DNA from 2 places in the Microbacterium sp. LjRoot205 genome. Region 2 is predicted to be linked to the other one. Evidence: riboswitches for the same ligand, from Rfam matches in the RefSeq annotation. Region 2 holds a riboswitch; the other holds the start of a gene.
What was found. Region 2 has a riboswitch for thiamine pyrophosphate ahead of AC04ME_RS12040 (ECF transporter S component). Riboswitches for the same ligand answer to the same signal wherever they lie in the genome.
Positions count from the first base shown of each region.

Region 1: another riboswitch for thiamine pyrophosphate. It lies ahead of thiM (hydroxyethylthiazole kinase); the one in region 2 lies ahead of AC04ME_RS12040 (ECF transporter S component).

Region 1 covers NZ_JBGFFH010000010.1:9,024-17,994, reverse strand. The annotation lists gene AC04ME_RS17005 (DUF402 domain-containing protein) at 1-564, shown strand, start outside; gene AC04ME_RS17000 (NAD-dependent epimerase/dehydratase family protein) at 629-1,594, shown strand; TPP riboswitch at 1,617-1,710, shown strand; gene thiM (hydroxyethylthiazole kinase) at 1,701-2,549, shown strand; gene AC04ME_RS16990 (bifunctional hydroxymethylpyrimidine kinase/phosphomethylpyrimidine kinase) at 2,546-4,696, shown strand; gene argC (N-acetyl-gamma-glutamyl-phosphate reductase) at 4,941-5,993, shown strand; gene argJ (bifunctional glutamate N-acetyltransferase/amino-acid acetyltransferase ArgJ) at 5,990-7,147, shown strand; gene argB (acetylglutamate kinase) at 7,144-8,061, shown strand; gene AC04ME_RS16970 (acetylornithine transaminase) at 8,058-8,971, shown strand, end outside.
Region 2 covers NZ_JBGFFH010000005.1:125,922-139,547, reverse strand. The annotation lists gene AC04ME_RS12075 (HNH endonuclease signature motif containing protein) at 1-1,106, opposite strand, end outside; gene AC04ME_RS12070 (hypothetical protein) at 1,251-1,700, shown strand; gene AC04ME_RS12065 (ATP-binding cassette domain-containing protein) at 1,780-3,765, opposite strand; gene AC04ME_RS12060 (enoyl-CoA hydratase/isomerase family protein) at 3,887-4,948, shown strand; gene AC04ME_RS12055 (ABC transporter ATP-binding protein) at 5,149-6,876, shown strand; gene AC04ME_RS12050 (ABC transporter ATP-binding protein) at 6,873-9,116, shown strand; gene AC04ME_RS12045 (D-alanyl-D-alanine carboxypeptidase family protein) at 9,314-10,954, opposite strand; TPP riboswitch at 11,037-11,146, shown strand; gene AC04ME_RS12040 (ECF transporter S component) at 11,140-11,796, shown strand; gene AC04ME_RS12035 (ABC transporter ATP-binding protein) at 11,793-13,253, shown strand; gene AC04ME_RS12030 (energy-coupling factor transporter transmembrane component T family protein) at 13,250-13,626, shown strand, end outside.

The sequences.
Region 1 (8,971 bases), on a different contig from region 2:
CGAGTGGTCCGCGACGACGAGCGGGGCCTCGTCGCCTGGCTCGCTCCGGGCACGCTGCAGGAGGGGCAGGGCACTCCGGCAGGCGAGCGCATCCGAACGGTTCCGCTCGAGCGGCGATGGCTGGACCCGCGGACGCGGATCGTGGAGGAGTGGTGGGGCAACGGCATCCTGCGGATCGCCCCCGCAGGCGCCGCGTGGTCGGTGTGGCTCTTCTGGAGCGATGTGAGCGGGGCGGAGTGGCAGTTCGCCGGCTGGTACGTGAACCTCGAGAACGCGCACCTGCGCACCGACCGCGACACCTACTCGTCGGACCACGTCCTCGACGTCGAGATCGAGCCGGACGGCCGGGTGCATCTGAAGGATGAGGACGAGCTGATCGCGGCCGTCGAGCAGGGCCGTCTCACATCCGAGCAGGCGGCGCAGATCGAGCGGCACGCCGACGCGGCGATCGCGTCGTACCGCGACGGTGACTGGCCGTTCGCCGCGGAATGGCGCGACTGGCGGCCGGATCCCTCCTGGACCGTCCCGGAGCTCACGGGGCTGTCAGACCTCCGCGCGCGGTGAACCCGGCATCCGCCGTGAGCGGAAGACACTTCCCCTCGCACGGCGGAGATGGTGGCATGGATCCATGACTGACGTTCTGATCCTCGGCGGGACCGGCTGGCTGTCCGGTCGGATCGCCGGACGCCTGCTGGTGAACGGGGCGGCGGTGATGTGCCTCGCGCGAGGAGGTCGACCGTCCCCGGAGGGTGCGAGCCTGGTTCTGGCCGATCGTGACGACGCCGACGCCTATGACGCCGTCCGCGGTCGCGATTGGGACCACGTGATCGACGTCTCCTCGAATGCGGCGCACGTGGCGGCGGCGGTCGAGGCGCTCGGGGATCGAGCCGCCCGCTGGACGTACGTCTCGTCGGTGTCGGCATACTCCGATGACGAGACGGTCGGGGCGGACGAGTCCGCGCCGTTGCATCAGCCGGCCGGCGCCGGGGATGAGCACGAGTACGGCGCGCAGAAGGTCGCCGCCGAGAACGCGGTTCGCACGCTCGGCGACCGAACGCTGATCGTGCGCCCGGGGCTGATCATCGGGAAGGGCGACCCGAGCGACCGCTTCGGATACTGGGCTGCGGCGTTCCTGCGCGCTCACGACGAACCCGTGCTGCTGCCGCGCGCAGACGGGCGAGACGTGCAGGTGATCGACGTCGATGACCTGTCGGAGTTCATCAGCACGACGACCGCGACCGGAGTGATCAACACGACCGGCGACCGGCACCCGATGGCCGACGTCATCGAGGCGGTGCGCAGGCATGCGGGTCACCGAGGAGACACCGTCACGGCCACCGACGACTGGCTCGTGGCGAATGAGGTGGAGTACTGGGCGGGCAAGCGATCGCTGCCGCTGTGGCTCCCGAGCGACATGACCGGATTCATGACGAGGTCGAACGCGCGCTACCGTGCGGCCGGGGGAGAGCCGCGTCCACTCGACGAGACCATCGCCGTGGTGATCGAGGACGAGCGGGAACGCGGTGTCGATCGCGAGCGGCGCGCAGGTCTGACCCGGACAGACGAACTCGCGCTGATCCAGCTTCTGCGCTGACGGCGCGCGTCGCTAGACTGCGAGCAGTGACACGGGGTGCCGCATCCGCGGCTGAGAACAGACCCGTCGAACCTGATCTAGTTCGTACTAGCGAAGGGATGTCGCAATGAGCGATCGTCTGCGTCCTGAATCCGAATCGACCCTGGCTGCCGCGGCCGGAGAGCTCCTGTCCGAGCTGCGCGAGAGTCCACCTCTGACCCACTGCATCACCAACAGCGTCGTCACGGGGTTCACCGCCAACGTGCTGCTCGCCCTCGGCGCGGCACCGGCGATGGTCGACATCGTCGACGAAGCAGGAATGTTCGCCGGGGTGGCGTCCGGCGTCCTGATCAACCTCGGAACGCCGACCCCCGAGCAGCGGGCGGCGAGCCTCGAAGCCGCGGCCGGTGCCGTCGCCGCGGGCACTCCGTGGGTGCTGGATCCCGTCGCGATCGGCGCACTCCCGGTGCGCACGGCCCTCGCCCACGAGCTGGTCGCCTCGCGCCCCACGGCGATCAGGGGGAACGCATCCGAGATCCTCGCGCTCGCCGGACTCAGCGCAGGCGGCCGGGGTGTGGACGCGACAGACACGACAGACGATGCGGCAGAGGCAGTGCTCTCACTCGCCGCGCGTCATGGCTCTGTGGTCGCGGTGTCTGGACCGGTCGACCTGGTGACCGATGGCGTCCGTCTGCTGCGCATCGCGAACGGTCACGAGCTGCTCACCCGGGTCACCGGCGGTGGGTGCGCGCTGGGCGCGGTCATGGCCGCGTTCCTCGGCGCGGCGCGCTCGACCTCTGCCGATCCGCTCACGGCGGTGGCGTCGGCGAGCCTCGTCTACACGATCGCCGCCGAGAGGGCCGCGGTGCACGCCTCGGGCCCCGGCACCTTCGCTGTCGCTCTGCTCGACGCGCTCGCCGCCGTGCAGCCGGCTGACCTGGTGGCCTCCGCGCGCGTTCGGGAGAGCGCGCTGTGATCGCCGACCTCTCGCTCTACCTCGTCACGGATCCGGGCCTCTGCGGTGAGCGGGGTGTCGTCGAGACCGTGCGCCTCGCTGTCGACGGGGGAGTGCGCATCGTGCAGCTGCGCGACAAGATCGCGACGGATGCCGAGACCGCCGATCAGCTGGTCGAGCTGTCGCGCGTGATCGCCGGCCGTGCGATCCTCCTGGTGAACGACCGGGTCGATGCGGCGCTCGCCGCTCGCGCTCGGGGAGCTCGCGTCGACGGCGTGCATCTCGGTCAGGGCGATGCGTCGGTACTGCGGGCGCGCGAGCGACTGGGTGCCGAGGCGATCATCGGGTTGACGGCGAACACACCCGACCACTTCGACGCGGTGGCGGCTCTGCCTGCGGGCGTGGTCGACTACCTCGGCGTCGGTGTGATCCGCCCCACCGACACGAAGCCCGACCATCCGCCGGTTCTGGGCATCGACGGCTTCCGGTCGCTCATCGAGACGTGCGCCGTGCCCTGCGTGGCCATCGGCGGCGTGGACATCGATGACACTGAGCGACTCCGCGACGCGGGCGCGGCCGGCCTCGCGGTGGTCTCGGCCATCTGCGCCGCGGTCGATCCGAAGCAGACGGCGCAGAGCTTCCTCCGGCGGTGGCGGGCGTCAGGCACGCCGCGGGTGCTCAGCATCGCCGGCAGCGATCCATCGGGCGGTGCGGGGATCCAAGCCGACCTCAAGTCCATCGCCGCGAACGGCGGGTACGGCATGGCGGCTCTGACCGCACTCACCGCTCAGAACACCGTGGGCGTGCGGGCGGTGCATGTGCCGCCCGCGGAGTTCCTGCGGGAGCAGCTCGATGCGATCTCAGACGACATCGTCATCGATGCGGTGAAGATCGGGATGCTGGCGAATGCCGACGTGATCCGTGCGGTCTCCGACTGGCTCGATGCCATCCGGCCGCCGATCGTCGTGCTCGACCCGGTGATGGTCGCGACCAGTGGCGACCGGCTTCTCGACCGGGAGGCCGAGGTCGCGCTGCGCGGACTCCTCGAGCGCGCGCATGTCGTGACGCCCAACCTCGCCGAGCTCGCCGCGCTGGCCGACCATCCGATCGACGGGTGGGATGACGCGCTCGCGGCGGCCGCTGCGCTCTCCGACCGTGTGAGCGCGGCGGTGCTCGTGAAGGGAGGGCATCTCGACGGCGACGACGTTCCCGACGCGGTGATCGACGCTGCCGACGGAGTGAGTCGGGGGTATCCGGGCGCGCGCATCGCGACTAGCAACACGCATGGCACCGGGTGCTCCCTCTCGTCCGCCCTCGCCACCCGCCTCGCCAGGGGCGAGTCCCTCACCGACGCGGTCGCCTCGGCCCGTTCGTGGCTGCGTGAGTCTCTGACGGAGAGCGATGCGCTCCACGTCGGACGAGGACACGGGCCGATCAACCACTTCGGCGGCCTCTGGCGACGTGGCGGACTCGAGACCACCCCCGACCGGGCGCACATCCGCGATCAGTGGTGGGAGCGGATCGCGCACCTGCGGGCAGATATCGACGAGCTCCCCTTCGTCGGCGCTCTCGCCGACGGGACACTCGACCGCGAGTGGTTCCTGTTCTACCTTCGCCAGGACGCGCTGTACCTCCGGGAGTACGCGAGGGTCCTCGCCGAGGCCTCTCGGCTCGCACCGTCACCGCACGAGCAGGCGTTCTGGGCGGAGTCCGCGCACGGGGCGATCGCCGGAGAGCTCGAACTCCACGCGTCGTGGCTGACCCCCGGTGCGGGCGTGGAGGCGGAGACTTTCGCCGCTGATCCGGCCCCCGCGACCGTCGCGTACCTCGACCATCTGCGATCGGTCGCCTTCGGCGCAGACTACGCCGAGCTCATCGCCGCCGTGCTGCCGTGCTTCTGGCTCTACACCGATCTCGGGACGCGTCTGCACTCGGGGGCGTTCGGCGAGTACGCCCGCGATCCGCAGCATCCCTATGCATCGTGGCTCGCGACCTACGCCGATCCGGCCTTCGAGGCGGCGACAGAGCAGGCGGTCGGCTACGTGATGGACGCGGCGGCGCAGTCGGATGCCCCGCGGCGTCGACGGATGCTCCGAGCGTTCGAGGTCTCGAGCGCCCACGAGCTCGCGTTCTTCGCGGCGCCGGCGCTCCCCGTGCCTGCCGGATGACGGACCGGATTTGCGCATGCCGCGACGAGCGCGCTATCGTCGCGGCATGCCTTCGGCCGCCACCGCAACTCTGACGCTCGCTCCGAGCGCCATCGCCGTGCGCCGACGCCGCAGCGGCCGCCGACTCTAGGCGACCCTGCGCTTCTGCCTGCGTACGCACGGCGGTCGAGTGCCGGTGTCGCCGCCCCGGTTCCCGACACTGCACCCCGCGTTCGCCGAGGGGTCCGACCGTTAAGGTAGAAGCATGACGTACTCCGTCGCCGTCTCCGGCGCATCCGGCTACGCGGGCGGCGAGATCCTGCGCCTCCTCGCGTCTCATCCCGACATCGAGATCCGCACCGTGACGGCTCACTCGAACGCCGGTCAGCCGCTCGTGCAGCATCAGCCGCACCTGCGGTCTCTCGCTCACCTCACTCTGCAGGACACCACACCCGAGACGCTCGCAGGTCACGACATCGTGTTCCTCGCTCTGCCGCACGGTCAGTCGGGTCAGTACACGGATGCGCTCGGCGACACCCCGCTGGTGATCGACGCCGGGGCCGACCATCGCCTCACCTCGCAGGCGTCCTGGGATGCGTTCTACGGCGGCGACTTCCACGAACCCTGGGCCTACGGGGTCCCCGAGCTGCTCGTCGACGGCATCAAGCAGCGCGAGACGCTGCGCGATGCGAAGCGGATCGCCGCCCCCGGATGCAACGCATCCACGGTGAGTCTGAGTCTCGCTCCCGGCGTCGCAGCGGGAGTGATCGACGCGGGAGACATCGTCTCGGTGCTCGCCGTCGGCCCCTCGGGTGCGGGGAAGAGCCTCAAGACCAATCTGCTCGCCAGTGAGATCCTCGGCAGCGCCAATCCCTATGCGGTCGGCGGCACGCACCGGCACATCCCCGAGATCCGCCAGGCGCTCGCCGCGGCATCCGGTGCTGCCGCCGACGGCATCCGCATCTCCTTCACCCCTGTGCTCGTTCCGATGTCGCGGGGAATCCTCGCCACCTCGACCGCGCCGATCGCCGGTGACGTCAGTGACGCGGAGATCCGCGCCGCCTGGGAGGACGCCTACGGTGACGAGACGTTCGTGCAGCTGCTGCCCGAGGGGCAGTTCCCGCGCACGGCCGATGTCCTCGGCGCGAACACCGCACTCATCGGCCTTGCGATCGACCGTGCAGCGAACCGCGTGACGGTGGTCACTGCGGTCGACAACCTCGTCAAGGGCACCGCAGGCGCTGCCATCCAGTCCATGAACCTCGCGTTGGGACTTCCCGAGTCCCGCGCCCTCTCAGTGAACGGAGTCGCGCCGTGAGCGTCACCGCCCCCGCAGGATTCGAGGCGGCCGGAGTCGCCGCCGGCCTCAAGTCGACCGGCAAGCCCGATGTCGCCGTGGTCGTCAACCGCGGCCCGCGCAAGGTCGGTGCCGCCGTGTTCACGAGCAACCGCGCCAAGGCCAACCCGATCATCTGGTCTCAGCAGGCCGTCGCCGATCGCGTGGTCGAGGCCGTCGTGCTCAACTCCGGCGGAGCGAACTGCTTCACCGGCAGCTTCGGCTTCCAGACGACGCACCAGACCGCCGAGAAGGCGGCAGAGCTGCTCGGCGTCAGCGCCGGCGACGTCCTCGTCTGCTCGACGGGTCTCATCGGGGTCGGAGACGAGGTCTTCCGCGGCAAGGTGCTCGCGGGCACCGAACAGGCGATCGCCGAGCTGTCGGCCGACGGCGGCGACGTCGCGGCCGAGGCCATCATGACCACCGACAGCGTCTCGAAGACCGCTGTCGTGAGCCGGGACGGCTGGACGATCGGCGGCATGGCGAAGGGCGCGGGCATGCTCGCCCCGGGCCTCGCGACGATGCTCGTGGTCATCACGACGGATGCCGTGCTCGAGCCTCTCGAGGCCGACGCGGCGCTGCGATTCGCGACCGGCACGACGTTCGACCGCCTCGACTCCGACGGCTGCATGTCGACCAACGACCAGGTCACGCTGCTCGCCAACGGCGCCTCCGGGGTGACCCCCGACCTCAAGCACTTCTCTGCTGCCCTCGCTGAGCTCTGCCTGGAACTCGCGGTCAAGCTGCAGAGTGATGCCGAGGGCGCGAGTCATGACATCACCATCGAGGTGCGGCACGCCGCCAGCGAGGGGGAGGCCGTCGAGGTCGGCCGCTCGGTCGCCCGCAACAACCTCTTCAAGGCCGCGATCTTCGGCAACGACCCCAACTGGGGTCGGGTGCTCGCCGCGATCGGCACGACCAACGCGCAGTTCGACCCGTACGACGTCGACGTCTGGATGAACGGCGTCCGCGTGTGCAGCGAGGGCGGCCCCGACCGTCCGCGCGAAGAGGTCGACCTCACCCCTCGCGCCACGCACCTCGTGATCGACCTCAAAGTCGGCGAGGCCACTGCCACGATCCTCACCAACGACCTGACCCACGACTACGTGCACGAGAACAGCGCCTACGCCTCATGACCGACATCCAGGACACCACGCCTGACGTCGCCGCCGTCAAGGCCGCGACGCTCATCGAGTCGCTCCCGTGGCTGAAGAAGTTCCGCGACCAGATCGTCGTCGTGAAGTACGGCGGCAATGCGATGGTCTCGGACGAGCTGCAGGAGGCGTTCGCGCAGGACATCGCGTATCTGAGGTACGTCGGCGTGCTGCCGGTGGTCGTGCACGGCGGTGGGCCCCAGATCTCCGACATGCTGCAGCGCCTCGAGATCCCGAGCGAGTTCAAGGGCGGCTACCGCGTCACCAACACCGAGGCGATCAGCGTGGTGCGCATGGTGCTCACCGGCCAGGTGAACCCGCAGCTGGTCTCGAAGATCAATTCGCACGGTCCGATCGCGACGGGGCTCAGCGGCGAGGATGCGGGGCTGTTCGGCGGGCGTCGCCGCGGCGTCGTGATCGACGGCGAGGAGATCGATCTCGGTCGCGTGGGCGACGTCGTCGAGGTCGACCCGACGCCCGTGCTCGACCACCTCGCGGCCGGACGCGTTCCCGTGGTCTCGAGCATCGCCCCCGACCTCGATCACCCGGGCCAGTCGCTGAACGTGAACGCGGATGCCGCGGCTGCCGCGCTCGCCGTGGCTCTCAAGGCGCGCAAGCTCGTCATTCTCACGGATGTCCCCGGGCTGTACGCCGACTGGCCCAACCGCGACTCTCTCGTGTCGCATCTCACCTCGGAGGCTCTCATCGAGATGCTGCCGACCCTCGAATCAGGCATGATCCCGAAGATGAAGGCGTGCCTGGACGCGATCGAGGGCGGCGTCGACGCCGCCGCGATCATCGACGGACGCGTGCCGCACTCGGTGCTCGTCGAACTCTTCACCAGCAAGGGAATCGGAACAGAAGTGGTCATGGGAAGCGCAGGAGTGAAGGCATGAGCAACTGGCAGGATGACGCGGCGAGCGATCTGGTCCTCAACGCAGGTCCCCGGTTGGCGATGCTGACTCGCGGCGAGGGATCGTACCTCTGGGACTCCGAGGGCAAGCGCCACCTCGACTTCCTCGCCGGCATCGCGGTGACCTCGCTCGGTCACGCGCATCCGGTGTTCGTGGAGGCCGTGTCGACGCAGGCCGCGACCCTCGCGCATGTGTCGAACTACTTCGCGACACCGTCGCAGCTCGCGCTCGCCGCACGGTTGAAGCGTCTCGCCGGTGCCGGGATCGATGGGCGCGTGTTCTTCTCGAACTCCGGCGCCGAGGCGAACGAGGCCGCGTTCAAGCTCGCCCGCCTGCACGGCGGGACGGAGAAGCCCCGCATCCTCGCGCTCGAGAACGGATTCCACGGCCGGACCATGGGATCTCTCGCGCTCACGGCGAAGGCGGCCATGCGCGCGCCCTTCGAGCCGATGCCCGGGGGAGTCGAGCACATCCCGGCGACCATCGAGGCACTCGAGGCGGCCATCGACGACCGCGTCGCCGCCGTGATCGTCGAGCCGATCCAGGGTGAGGCAGGCGTCGTCGAGCTTGCTGAGGGATACCTGCAGGCCGCTCGATCGCTCACTCTCAAGCACGGGGCCCTGCTCATCGTCGACGAGATCCAGACCGGGGCAGGGCGCACGGGCGCCTGGTTCGGCTTCAGCCACGAAGGCATCACGCCTGACGCCATCACGCTCGCGAAGGGCATCGGCGGTGGCTTCCCGATCGGTGCTCTCGTGACCTACGGTGCGGCGAGCTCGCTCTTCACGCCCGGTTCGCACGGCTCCACGTTCGGCGGCAACCCGCTCGCTACGGCCGTCGCAGACGCGGTGCTCACCGAGATCGAGCGCGCAGGCCTCGTCGACAACGCCGC
Region 2 (13,626 bases):
GGCCGGTAGGTGTCGGTCTCGACGACAAGTCCGGTCGGATCGAGGAACAACCGGGACCATCCGCCGTTGCGGCCCGCGAGATCCCGGGCGATATCGGGGTGCAGCGGCCCGTGTCCGTCGAGCTGCGCGGGGCGATCGTCGCACCCCGCGAGCGTGGTGGCGGCGACTGTGACATGGATGCGCCCCTGGATGTTGTCGAGTCCTGAGCCGTTTGCCGCGCTCGGATCGGAAGCGAGCAGGAGGTCGATCAGCAGATCTGCCCGCACCTGATCGATCGTGCGGGTGTCGGACGGGATGTGTTCGACCGTGGGGCCGGTCGGATCGGTTGTGAAAGTCCCGTCGCCGAAGATCGCGTAGTCGTCACGCGACGGGTCGTCTTGCGCGATGTCGTCCGGATAGATCGGATTCTCGCCGTCGTCCATCGGATCGAGCGTCGGCTCACGGTCGTTCCGCCCGGCGATGACGACGTGCGCGAGTCGGGTGAGCCGGTCGAGGATCGCCGTCGCGAGATGCTCGGGGAGCACGACTGTCAGCACACACAGACCGTCTCCTGCCGGGCGTACGGTGACGGTGCGCTCCGACTTCGAGCGCGCATGGCGCTCGGTGACCGTGGAGCCTGCCAGGACGGCGGCCAGCTCGCGCAGGTGCGCTCGTGTTCGCGCAGGGGTCTCCCGTTCGGCCACGATGACCGCGACCGTGTCGTACAGCGGCAGCACATCGGCATCCGCTCGCCCGTTGTTGACCGCCTCCCGGACCACTCCTGCGGCCCGCACGATCTCGCGGACATGCGCCGCCGTGATGTGGCCGGCCCTGAAAGCCGAACGCACACCGGGGTGGCTGGCGGCGAGGACGCCGGCATCGGTGAACGCGTATTCGACGCTGCCCTGAGTGAGGCGGCCCGCCGCGGAGTACTCCGCGATCATCGACCTGTGGATGGCGTCGCGGTGGAACGGGTTCTCGTCGGAGTCAGACCGGCTCAGGTGAATCCGCTCGGCAAGAAGATCGGACGCCTCGGCTTCGAGGCGTGCGATCTGTCGCCGCTTCTCGACCCACGAGTCGAGCAGCGCAGCGCGTCGCTCGAGGTCGGAATCGGTGGCGGATGTCATGCTCCGACTCTAGTAGATTTGTTCGAAGGTCGAGCAGAACATCGGAATGGAAGAAGGTGGAATCGTGGGAACCGACAACGGATCGTTGCCTTCCTGTGAACAAGACACAGACATCTGGAAGGGTGCCGCTGGCAGACTGGACGCATGGTGACGTTGCTGCTGGACCAGACGCAACTCGAGATCGTGCTCTCGCCGATCGAACGTGCGGCGAGCTTCCACCGCGACAATGTGAGGCTCGTGCGCGACACCATCACCAAGGTCCAGCTGATCGACGACGCATGGACCTGGTTGCGTGGCGTGCCGAATCCGGGAACGCACATCCCCGGAGTGCTCGCCGCCGGAACGTGGAAGGCTGCGGGCAGCGTCGACTTCGTCCTCATCCGCCGCCGACGTCCCAGCGTCGTCATCGACCTCTCCGGTGACGAGCAGTACCGACGACTGATCCTCACGACGAGGCACGGCCTCGCTCTGACCCAGGCGCTCCGACTCGATGTGTCGGATGAACCGGCAGACGTCGAGGAGATCGTGGCCACATCGCCCACGCCGGTGTCGAAGGGGAGTCGCCGTCCGGTGATCCGCCCACGGCCCGCCTGAGCGATCCGAGAACGAGCGAACGCCCTCCGCAGCCTCACGGCGCGGAGGGCGTTCGCGTCGGTGCCCTCGAGCGGTGACCTCAGGACCGGTCGTGCTCGCCCTCGTGGTGCTCGTGGTGCTCGCCCTCGTGGTGCTCGTGGTGCTGGCCCTCGTGCTGCTGGCCCTCGTGCTGCTCGCCCTCGTGCTGCTCGTGGTGCTCGCCATCGCGACCGTCGTTCGCCTCGGGAGCGGCATCCGCCTCTGTCTCCGCCTCTGCTGAGGCGTCGACTTCTCCGAGCGGGTAGTCCTTGGGCTCGTCCTCGTAGTACGCGCGTGCAGCGGCAGCGAGCATCGAGGTGACGGCAGCCGAACGGGGGTCGTCGTCGCCAGACGCTTCAGCCGTCGCGTCATCCGACGATTCGTCGGACTCGTCGGAATCGTGCGATTCGTCGGACTCGTCGGACTCGTGTGCCTCGGCGAAGAACTCGACTCCGGAGTGCTCGCCGGTGCCGTCTTCGTTCGCACTCGGGTCTGTCGCGTCAGCGACGTGACCGTCGGTGTCGTCACTGACGCGGGCGTCGGTGTCGTCGGCGGCATGAGCGTCCGGCGCGTCGGCCGGGGCGGTGCCGAAGAGGATGTCGTCGAACGACGGCTGGGCGTTCGCCGCTTCGGTGTCCGCGGGCGCCTGCGGCTCGGTCGATCCGCCTGCCGGGTCATCATCGCCGTGGGCGTCCTCGCGGCCCGCATGCGCGGCCTCCGACGCGACGTCGGCCGCATCTTCCGCGTCGTTCGCATCCGAGGCATCGGCCGCATAGCGGAGCTCCGCCGCGGCGTACTCGACGTCACGAGCCGCATCCGCCGCATCAGCTGCGTCGTCGGCCTCGGCATCCGCCGCATCAGCTGCGTCGTCGGCCTCGGCATCCGCCGCGTCGGCCTCTGCGCGGGCGGCGTCGGCCGCGTCCGCATCGGATTCGGAGAGAACCGACGCATCCGCATCGGTCGCAGCTGCATCGGACTCGGACACATCGGACCCCGCGACATCCTGAGCCTGCAGGGTCTCGGAATCGGCGTGGTCGGAGTCGGCCACGTCCGACGACTCGGATGGCGCCGCGGAATCGACGACAGGCGCTCCGGCATCCGCGACCGGCGCTGCGGAATCGACCGGCGCGGCGGTGATGGCCTGCGGCGCGAGCCTGCCGCCGCGGACGAGCTCGATGAAGACGTCCTCTAGAGTGGGGCCGCGCTGAACCAGGGTGGCGAGGGCGATGCCGGCCGATGCCGCGATGGCGCCGACGGCTCCCGCGTTGCTGCCGCGAACCGTGAGACCCGATCGGAGCACCTCGACCTCGAGGCCCGCTGCCGAGAGCGCGGACTTCAGTGCGGCACGATCCGCCGCGTCGACCACGACAGAACCGGCAGAAGGGTCGGCGAGCGTCTCGATGCCGCTCGAGAGAACGAGCTGGCCCTTCGAGAGCACGAGCACGTGGTCTGCGACCTGTTCGATCTCGCTCAGCACGTGCGAGGAGACGAGAACCGTGCGGCCCTCGTCGGCGAGGCGACGCAGAAGGAGGCGGATCCAGCGGATGCCCTCAGGGTCGAGGCCGTTGGCCGGCTCGTCGAAGACCAGAGCGCCGGGGTCGCCGAGCAGCGCGTGTGCCACGCTCAGCCGCTGACGCATTCCGAGCGAGAAGCTGCCGATGCGACCTTCGGCCTCGTGCTCGAGACCGACCAGCGAGAGGACCTCGTCGACACGCGAGAGCGGGATGCCGTTGGCCTTGGCAGCGATCGTCAGCTGGCGTGAGGCCGAGCGGCGAGGCCGATACGCGGTCTCCTCCAGGACGGAACCGATCGTGCGCAGCGGGTGACGCAGCTCTGCATGCGAGACTCCGCCGATCGTGGCGGTGCCGCTCGTGGCGCGCACCTGGCCGAGGAGGATGCGCAGGGTGGTGGTCTTGCCGGCGCCGTTCGGGCCGAGGAAAGCGGTCACGACACCGGGCTCGACTCGCGCGGAGAAGTCGGACACCGCCGTCACGTCGTTGAAGCGCTTCGTGACGTGCGTGAACTCGAGCACCTGTCCGTCGGGCATCTGCGACCTCTCGTTGCAGTGGGCAGTTCTGTCTATCCTGCCGGAAAAGCCGCAGGATCGTGCATTTACCCTACGAACGCGGCCGGATGCAAGGGTCCGTCGAGCGGGTAGCCTGGCACCCGTGACCGAATCCAGCGCCGCTTCCCGGGTCCTCGTCCGCACCGAAGGGGCCCTCGGCAGGCTGACCCTGAACCGGCCGGAAGCGATCAACGCGCTCGACCCCGGGATGATCCAGCAGCTCACCGAGGCCCTCGAGCGTTGGCGCGACGACACCGATGTGCAGATCGTCGTCATCGACGGCGCGGGCGAGCGAGGCATGTGCGCGGGGGGAGACGTTCGCGCACTGCATGGGCAGATCGTGGCCGGACGCACTGAGGAGACCGCCGAGTTCTTCCGCGCCGAGTACGCATTGAACGCGATGATCGCCGAGTACCCGAAACCCATCGTCTCCATCGCCGACGGCATCACGATGGGCGGCGGCGTCGGCCTGTCGGGTCACGCGGCCATCCGCATCGTCACCGAGCGTTCCCGGCTGGCGATGCCCGAGACGCGCATCGGATTCACCCCCGACGTCGGCGGCACGTGGCTGCTGGGGCGGATGCCAGGGCGATTCGGGGAGTACTTCGGACTCACGGGCTCGACGATGAACGGAGCGGATGCGGTGCTGCTCGGCTTCGCCGACCACTTCGTGCCGTCCGACCGGCTCGATGCGCTGCGGGAGGCGCTGGCCTATCGTGCCGACCCGACGGGGCCGGCCGAGATCGTGCTGCTGTTCGACGAGACCCCCGAGCCGTCTGCGCTCCCGGCGTCACGCGATTGGATCGACCGCGCGTTCTCGTCCGACACGGTTGCGGAGACCGTGTCGCGGCTCCGTTCTGAGGAGGCTGCGGATGCCGCGGCGACCGCGGACCTGCTCGAGAGCCTGGCACCGACCGGACTCGCCGTCACCCTCGACGCCGTCAGGGAGGCACGTCGACTCCCGAACCTGCGCGCCGCTCTCGAGGGCGAGTACCGCCGCGTGATGTGGTTCGTGACGCAGCATCCCGATCTGGTCGAGGGCATCCGCGCGCAGGTCGTCGACAAGGACCGCAATCCGAAGTGGAACCCGGCGACCATCGCCGAGCTCCCGTCGGATGCCGGTGCTGAGGCTCGGGATTTCGTGCCCGAACGCTCGCTCTTCTGAGGTATCTCGATATATCTGCGGTTGTTCGCCGCGGTGCATAAACCGCTGGCCGCGGGCCAAATGGTTCGCTGTCAGCGAAGGTCCGCCCATCGGGGGATACGAATGTCCGAAGTTCATGCCACTCTTGCTTGTGCGCGATCGTCGGCCTGCGTCCGCCCGTCGGGAGATCCGCCGATTCATCCTTCCTAGAAAGTCCGCCTGTGCTGGGAAAAATCCTCCTCCGTTATCTCGCCCGCTATAAATGGCTGCTCGCGGCCGTCCTGGTGTTCCAGTTCGCCAGCGCGCTCGCCACCCTCTACCTCCCGCGCCTGAACGAAGACATCATCAACAAGGGCGTCGCCCAGTCGGACACCGACTACATCTGGCGCACCGGTCTCTTCATGCTCGCCGTCTCGCTCGGGCAGATCATCGCCTCGGTCATCGCCACCTACTTCGCCGCCCGTGCGTCCATGGGCGCGGGCCGCGACATCCGTGCCGACGTCTTCGCCAAGGTCAGCGGATTCTCCGAGCGCGAGGTGTCGCAGTTCGGTGCAGGCTCCCTCATCACGCGCAACACGAACGACGTGCAGCAGGTGCAGATGCTCGCGATGATGGGCGCCACCATGCTCGTCACCGCGCCGCTGCTCGCGATCGGCGGCATCATCTTCGCCGTGCAGACGAACATCGGTCTGAGCTGGCTCATCGCCGTGTCCGTGCCGCTGCTGCTGATCGTCGCCGGGCTCGTCGTCAGCCGCATGGTTCCGCTGTTCCGCAGCTACCAGGGCAAGCTCGACACCGTGAACCGCGTGCTGCGCGAGCAGCTCACCGGCGTGCGCGTCGTGCGGGCCTTCGTCCGGGAGAACATCGAAGAAGAGCGCTTCCGCGGAGCCAACACCGACATCATGGTGGTCGGCCGCAAGGTCGGCTCGCTGTTCGTGCTGCTGTTCCCGCTGTTCATGCTAATCCTCAACGTCACGATCGTGGCAGTCGTGTGGTTCGGCGGCATCGAGGTCAACAGCGGCACGGTGCAGGTCGGCACGATCTTCGCGTTCATGCAGTACATCGGTCAGATCATGGGCGGCGTCATCATGGCCAGCTTCATGGCGATCATGATCCCGCGCGCCGCGGTCTCGGCCGAGCGCATCGGCGAGGTCCTCGACACGCAGTCGAGCATGGAGCGTCCGGCGAACGGCGTCACCGACTTCCCGACGCCCGGCTCGGTCGCCTTCGGCGACGTCGAGTTCACCTACCCCGGGGCCGACTCTCCCGTGCTCAAGGGCATCAGCTTCGCTGCAGAGCCCGGCGAGACCGTCGCGATCGTGGGGTCGACCGGTGCGGGCAAGACGACACTCGTGTCGTTGATCCCGCGACTCTTCGACGTCTCGGGCGGAGCCGTCTTCGTCGGCGGCACGGATGTCCGCAAGGCGGATGTCGAATCGCTCTGGGCGACGATCGGTCTCGTTCCGCAGCGCCCGTTCCTCTTCACCGGCACGGTGGCGTCGAACCTCCGCTACGGCAGAGAGGACGCGACCGACGAAGAGCTCTGGCATGCCCTCGAGATCGCACAGGGCCGCGACTTCGTCGAGGAGATGCCGCAGGGCCTCGAATCGCGCATCACGCAGGGCGGCACGAACGTCTCGGGCGGACAGCGTCAGCGTCTGGCGATCGCCCGCGCGATCGTGCGTCAGCCGCAGATCCTGGTGTTCGACGACTCGTTCTCGGCTCTCGACCTCACCACCGACGCCCGATTGAGGCAGGCGCTATGGCGTGAGCTGCCGCACGTGACCAAGATCGTGGTCGCGCAGCGCGTCTCGTCCATCACCGATGCGAACCGCATCGTCGTGCTCGAAGGGGGCACCATGGTCGGCGTCGGCACGCACGAGGAGCTCCTCGAGACGAGCACCACGTACCGAGAGATCGTCGAATCGCAGCTGGGGGTGGACGCATGAGCGAGCAGAACACGCCCCAGACCCGCCGCGGTCGTGCAGCCAAGGCGACGGCCGCGACCACTGCGGTCGAGCCCGAGATGACCGAAGAAGAGAAGTACGAAGCCGAGCTCGCCGAGAAGGCGCGCCAGGACGGCGGCGGCTGGGACAGCGTCGCACCCGGCAAGGCCGACAACTTCGGCAAGAGCTTCGGTCGGATGATCGGGCTGCTCAAGCCGTCGGCCGTGTGGTTCATCCTCGTGTCGATCGCCGGCGCCGTCGGCGTCGTGCTGACGGTCGCCGCGCCGAAGGTGCTCGGCGAGGCCACGAACCTCATCTACAAGGGCTTCATCTCGGTGCAGCTCGCGCAGGCGAACGGGGACTTCCCCGGATTCCCCGCCGGCACCCCGCAGGACGATGTCGTCGCCGCGCTCCGTCAGGGCGGGCAGGACGACTTCGCCAACCAGGTCGAGGCTCTCGGCAGCTTCAGGGTCGGTGACGGAGTCGACTTCGACGCGCTGCGCTGGGTCATCATCGCCGTGCTGGCGATCTACATCACCGCCGCCTTCCTCAGCTGGCTCCAGGGCTACGTGATCAACGTCATCATGGTCCGCACCATGTGGCGCCTTCGCGAAGCGGTCGAGGCGAAGATCAACCGCCTGCCCCTGTCGTACTTCGACAAGGTGCAGCGCGGAGACCTGATCTCCCGGGTGACCAACGACATCGACAACATCACGCAGACCATGCAGCAGTCGCTGTCCGGTGCGATCACGGCCGTTCTCACCGTTGTGGGAGTGCTCGTGCTGATGTTCTCGATCTCGTGGCAGCTCGCGCTGGTCGCGCTGGTCGCGCTCCCGCTCATGGGTGTGATCTTCGGTGTCATCGGCCCTCGGTCGCAGAAGGCCTTCGGCACCCAGTGGCGCAAGGTCGGTCGCCTGAACGCCCGCGTCGAGGAGGCTTTCTCCGGCCACGCGCTGGTCAAGGTCTTCGGTCGCGAGCAGGATGCGCTGGAGAAGTTCAAGGACGAGAACGAGGAGCTGTTCCAGGCGAGCTTCAAGGCGCAGTTCCTCTCCGGCATCATCATGCCGGCGATGACCTTCGTCGGCAGTCTCACCTATGTGGGCATCGCCGTGCTCGGCGGTCTCATGGTCGCGAGCGGGCAGCTGCGTCTCGGAGACGTGCAGGCGTTCATCCAGTACTCGCAGCAGTTCACGCAGCCGCTGTCGGAGCTCGGTGGAATGGCCGCGGTCGTGCAGTCGGGAACGGCGTCGGCCGAGCGGGTGTTCGAGCTGCTCGACACCGAAGAGCAGGAGGCCGACGCCGCAGATGCTCCGAAGCTCGCCGACGGCAAGGGCGTCGTGGAGTTCGAGAACGTCGCGTTCTCGTACACGCCCGAGCGTCCGCTCATCAGAGACCTCTCTTTCCGGGTCGAGCCCGGTCAGACGGTCGCGATCGTCGGTCCGACCGGAGCGGGCAAGACGACGCTCGTCAACCTGATCATGCGGTTCTACGAACTGAACGGCGGGCGGATCCTGCTCGACGGTCAGGACATCTCCGAGGTCACGCGCGAGCAGCTGCGCTCACGCACCGGCATGGTGCTGCAGGACCCGTGGCTGTTCGCCGGCAGCATTCGCGAGAACATCCGATACGGACGCTCCACGGCGACCGACGACGAGGTTCTCGAGGCGGCGAAGGCGACGTATGTCGATCGCTTCGTGCGCTCCCTCCCCGAGGGCTACGACACGGTGCTCGACGAGGACGCGTCGAACGTCTCGGCGGGTGAGCGTCAGCTGATCACGATCGCGCGAGCGTTCGTCGCTCAGCCGTCGATCCTGATCCTCGACGAGGCGACGTCGGCGGTCGACACCCGCACCGAGGTGCTGCTGCAGCACGCGATGGCGGCGTTGCGACAGGGACGCACCTCGTTCGTGATCGCTCACCGACTGTCGACGATCCGCGACGCGGACCTCATCCTCGTGATGGAACACGGCGACATCGTCGAGAAGGGCACGCACGACGCGCTCATCACGGCGCAGGGCGCGTACTGGCGCCTCTATCAGTCGCAGTTCGAGCAGGCGGCCACCGACATCGACGCAGAGGACGCACTCACGGGTTCGACCCCTGTCGTCGTCAGCGGCGACGCCGACGAAGCTGCGGCGGCGGCACGGGTCGGGGTCTCGGTGGGGGCGCAGGTTCCTGCCGCCGAAGCCGCTGCGGCACAGTCCGTCGTCGAACGCTCGGACGACGGGGGCCAGAAGGGCTGATCCGCACGACGGCCGATCCGCCCGACGGTCGATCCGCCCGACGGTCGATCCGTCCGACGGTCGATCCGTCCGACGGTCGATCCGCCCGACGGCCGACCCGCACGACGGTCGATCCGCACGACGGTCGATCCGCACGCCGTCCGAGAAGCAGAATGCCCCGACTCCCGTTCATCCGGGGGCGGGGCATTCTGCTGTCGTCAGCGCTGAGCTTCGGTGATGCCGAGGAGCTCGAGCGGATGGGTCAGGCGCCACCACGGGCTCGGGGCATCGACGTCATCGGCGAGCGACAGCGACGTCGTCACCGTGTTCAACGGTCCTGAGCTCGTCAACGTGCCGACCTCGTCGCCCGACTCGCGGTTGTCGCCCAGGGAGAAGTCCGTCGAAGCCTCGGCCATCGCGCCGTTCCACAGCACGATGTCGGCATCGGCATCCGTCACCACATCGGCGGTCGCGCCCCACGGCGTCGTGACCGTGCCGACGACCGTGCCGGCCGCGACAGCGGGGGCCTGCTGCTCCAATGCCGTCTCGACCTGCGAGAACAGCGAACGGGTCTGGGCGAGGCGCTGCTCATCGTCGGCCTGCCCGAGAACGGACGCATAGAGGTGCACGGTCGTGTCGTCGATTGTGATGACCTTCGCGGTCAACAGGTTCCAACTGTCGCCGAGCGTGCCGGTCTTGACTCCGACCACGCCAGGATCCGCCAGCATCCCGTTCGTGTTCACCACTGTGCCGGCGCCCGGAAGATCGACAGACGGAGTGCCGACGATGCCGGCGAACACGGGGTTCTGCATCGCCAGTTCGGCCAGCGCGACGAGCGACTCAGGCGTGGCCGTGTTGCGGGCGTCGAACCCCGATGGGGTCACGATCGTGATGCTGTCGAGGCCACGGTCGCGCAGCCACACCTCCGCCGCAGCGGTGAACGCCGAAGGGGAGCCCCAGATCTCCTGAGAGAGACGGTCGATGTAGTTGTTCGCCGAACCGAGCAGCGTTCCCTGCAGGAGCTGGAACTCGGTGAGAGTGCCGCCCACGGGCACGTCGAGCGCCGACTGGTCAGAGCGGCGGTAGTCCCAGTACGCCAGGTTGTCCGCCCGCGTGAACGAGAACTCCGGGCCCTGCTCGCCCACGGCGAGAGGCATCCGATCGAGCACCATCAGACTCGAGACCACTTTGGTGACGCTCGCGATCGCCGCCGCATCGAGCGATGACGACGTCGTGCCGATGCCGCCGATTCCCACGGCGGCGCTTCCCTGGGTGGGCCAGGTGATGGCGGCTGCGGGCGCGGCGACCGTGGAGAGCTCCACTGCCTGCACGGTCGGCGCCACCTCGTGCAACGGCCACAGCATGGCCGACCCGACATAGGTGCCGAGCAACCCGACGAGAACGCCGAGCGGGACCAGCACGCCGGGGCGGGTGATCGCCGGGCGCAGATGGGCTCCGGTCAGAAGTGCGCCGCCGCTCGCGGCGGGAGGCGTGTCATCGAGCGCCTCGGTCGCCGGGTGCCGCGCGACTTCGACCGCGTCGACCCACGTCAGGGGCGTCCCACCGCTGGCGCCCTCTGCCCACTGGGCGTGGGGAGTCGTCTCGGAAGTCGCGAGAGCCGCCTCGAGAGCGACGAGCCCGGGGGCGTCGTCATCCGCATCTGATCTGGGTGCCGCATCCGTCGTGCCGGCCGACGCGACGTCGGCATCAGGAAGCGCCGCAGGCGAACCGGCGGGCTCCGACGAGTCAGCCGTGGCACCGGCAGGCGCTGACGCATGAGGCGCTGTCGCGTCGGGCGTCGACGCATCGCCCGCAGGAACGGCGGAGGCGGTGGCCTCGGCGGAGTCAGGAGCGGTCACCTCCTCACGGTACCGAACTCGCGCAGGGATCAGTGTCGCTGCAACAGGAGCAGACGTGAGTGTCGTCACTGGGTAAGATCGTCAGAACAACCACGGGAGTCCGGCGAGCCGGGCTGAGAGGGAGCGAATCGCGCTTCGACCGTCGAACCTGATCTGGGTCATGCCAGCGCAGGGAGGAGTCACTGATGAGTACATCCACGTCCGGATCCACCACGGAATCCGCAGCCGTCTCGCGCGCCTCGAAGGGCCTCGGTCGCCCTGAGCTCTGGCGCTGGCGGGTCGTCGACATCGTCGTCGCCAGCGTCATCGCCGTCGCGTGCGCGCTGATCTTCCTGCTCTGGAACGTCGGCTACGAGGTGCCCAGCAGCATCCTGAAGCCGCTGCTCCCCGGCGTGCAGGGCCTGCTCGCCGGGCCCTGGCTCATCGCCGGTGTGCTGGGCGCGCTGATCATCCGCAAGCCGGGCGCCGCGCTCTACACCGAGCTGGTCGCCGCGATCATCTCGGCCCTCGTCGGCAACGCCTGGGGTCCGCTGACCATCGTCTCGGGCCTCGTGCAGGGTCTCGGTGCCGAACTGATCTTCCTCGTGTTCATCTACGGCGTCTGGCGTCTGCCCGTCGCGATGCTGGCGGGTGCCGGAGCGGGACTCGCGTGCGGCATCAACGACCGCATCCTCTGGTACGCCGGAGCAGACACGCTCTTCACCACCGTCTACATCGTCTCGACCACCATCTCGGGTGCGGTGATCGCCGGACTCGGCGCGTGGCTGATCGCCCGAGGACTCGCGGCGACGGGAGCCCTCAGCCGGTTCGCCGCCGGCCGCGAGGTCACCGCACGGGTGTGACCTCGACCACGACGCCCGCCACCCTCGAAGCCCGCGGCTGGGGGTGGCGGTACGCGACGCGACTGCGGTGGGCGGTGCGCGACGTCGACCTGCGCATCGAACCGGGCGAGCGGGTGCTGCTGCTGGGGGCCTCTGGCTCGGGCAAGTCGACCCTGCTGCAGGGGTTCGGCGGGGTGCTCGGAGGGGCGGACGAGGGCGAGACGCACGGAGGGCTGCTCGTCGACGGCGTGCCGCCCATCCAGGCGCGTGGTCGAGTCGGCATGGTGCTGCAGGACCCCGACACGCAGACGATCCTCGCGAGGGTCGGCGACGACGTGGCATTCGGCTGCGAGAACCTCGGCGTCCCCCGCGAGGAGATCTGGCAGCGGGTGCGCGCGGCGCTGGACGCCGTCGAGCTCGATGTCGCACTCGATCGATCGACGGCCGCGCTGTCGGGCGGTCAGAAGCAACGTCTCGCGCTCGCCGGCGTGCTGGCGATGCGACCGGGCGCGATCCTGCTCGACGAGCCGACCGCGAACCTCGACCCCGAGGGAGTGCAGGACGTGCGGGATGCCGTCGCCGCCGTCCTCGACGCCACGGGCGCCACCCTCGTGGTGATCGAGCATCGCATCGACGTCTGGCTGCCGCTCGTCACGCGGGTGATCGTGCTCGGCGCCGAGCCGGAGGGCACGGTCGTCCTCGCCGACGGGAGCCCTGAGCAGGTGCTCGGTGCGCGAGGGGCCGAGCTCGCGGCATCCGGTGTGTGGGTTCCCGGCCACCCGCCCGCCGTTCCGCCCGCGCCGGCGCACCAGCCGGGGGAGACCCTTCTCGAAGCGCGCGGCCTCACGGTCGCTCGGCGACGGGGGCTCGCGGTCGCCGGGCCGTTCGATGTCGAGGTTCGCGCGGGCGAGGTGCTCGGCGTCACCGGCGCGAACGGCGCAGGAAAGTCGACGCTCGGACTCACGCTCGCAGGGCTCATCCCCGCCGAGGACGGCCGGGTCGCGGCTCTGCCCGCGCTCGCCGCCGGAGAGAAGCCCGACCCCTTCCGCTGGTCGTCGCGCGCGCTGCTCACCCGCATCGCGTCGGTCATGCAGACTCCCGAACACCAGCTGCTCGCGAAGACCGTGCGCGACGAGCTGTCGGTCGGCCCCCGGGCTCTGAAACTCTCCGAGCCCGAGATCACCGCTCGTGTCGACGACCTCCTCGAACGACTGCGGCTCACCTCGCTCTCCGGAGCCAACCCGTACACGCTGTCCGGCGGGGAGAAGCGGCGGCTCACGGTCGCCGCGGCCCTCGCCACCCGGCCGCGGATGCTGGTGCTCGACGAACCCACCTTCGGGCAGGACGCCACGACCTGGGCCGAACTCGTCGGCCTGATCGCACGCCTGCGTGACGAGGGCACGGCGATCGTGGCGATCAGCCATGACGAGGCCGTGCTGGAGGCCCTGCATGCGCGGCGCCTGGAGGTCGGCCGATGATCGACCCGCTGACCGCCCGCATCGAGAGACCGGGGCCGATCGCCCCTCGCTCAGCCCTCGCGAAGCTCACCGCGGCGCTGTTGATCGCGCTGCCGCTCGTGCTGACGATCGACGTCGTCTCGGCATCCGTCGCCCTGCTGCTCGAGATCCCGCTGCTCCTTCTCGCCGGCCTGCGGGCCAAGGAGTTCTGGACCCGCACCGCCGTGCTGTGGATCGCAGCGCCGCTGAGCGCGGTCACCATCGCGCTCTACGGCGCGACCAGCGGAACGGTGCACTTCGAGTGGCTGGTCATGCGCGTCAGCGACGGATCGCTCGCCCTCGCTGCAGCGACCGCCGTGCGCGTTCTCGCGATCGGGCTGCCGGCCGTGGTGCT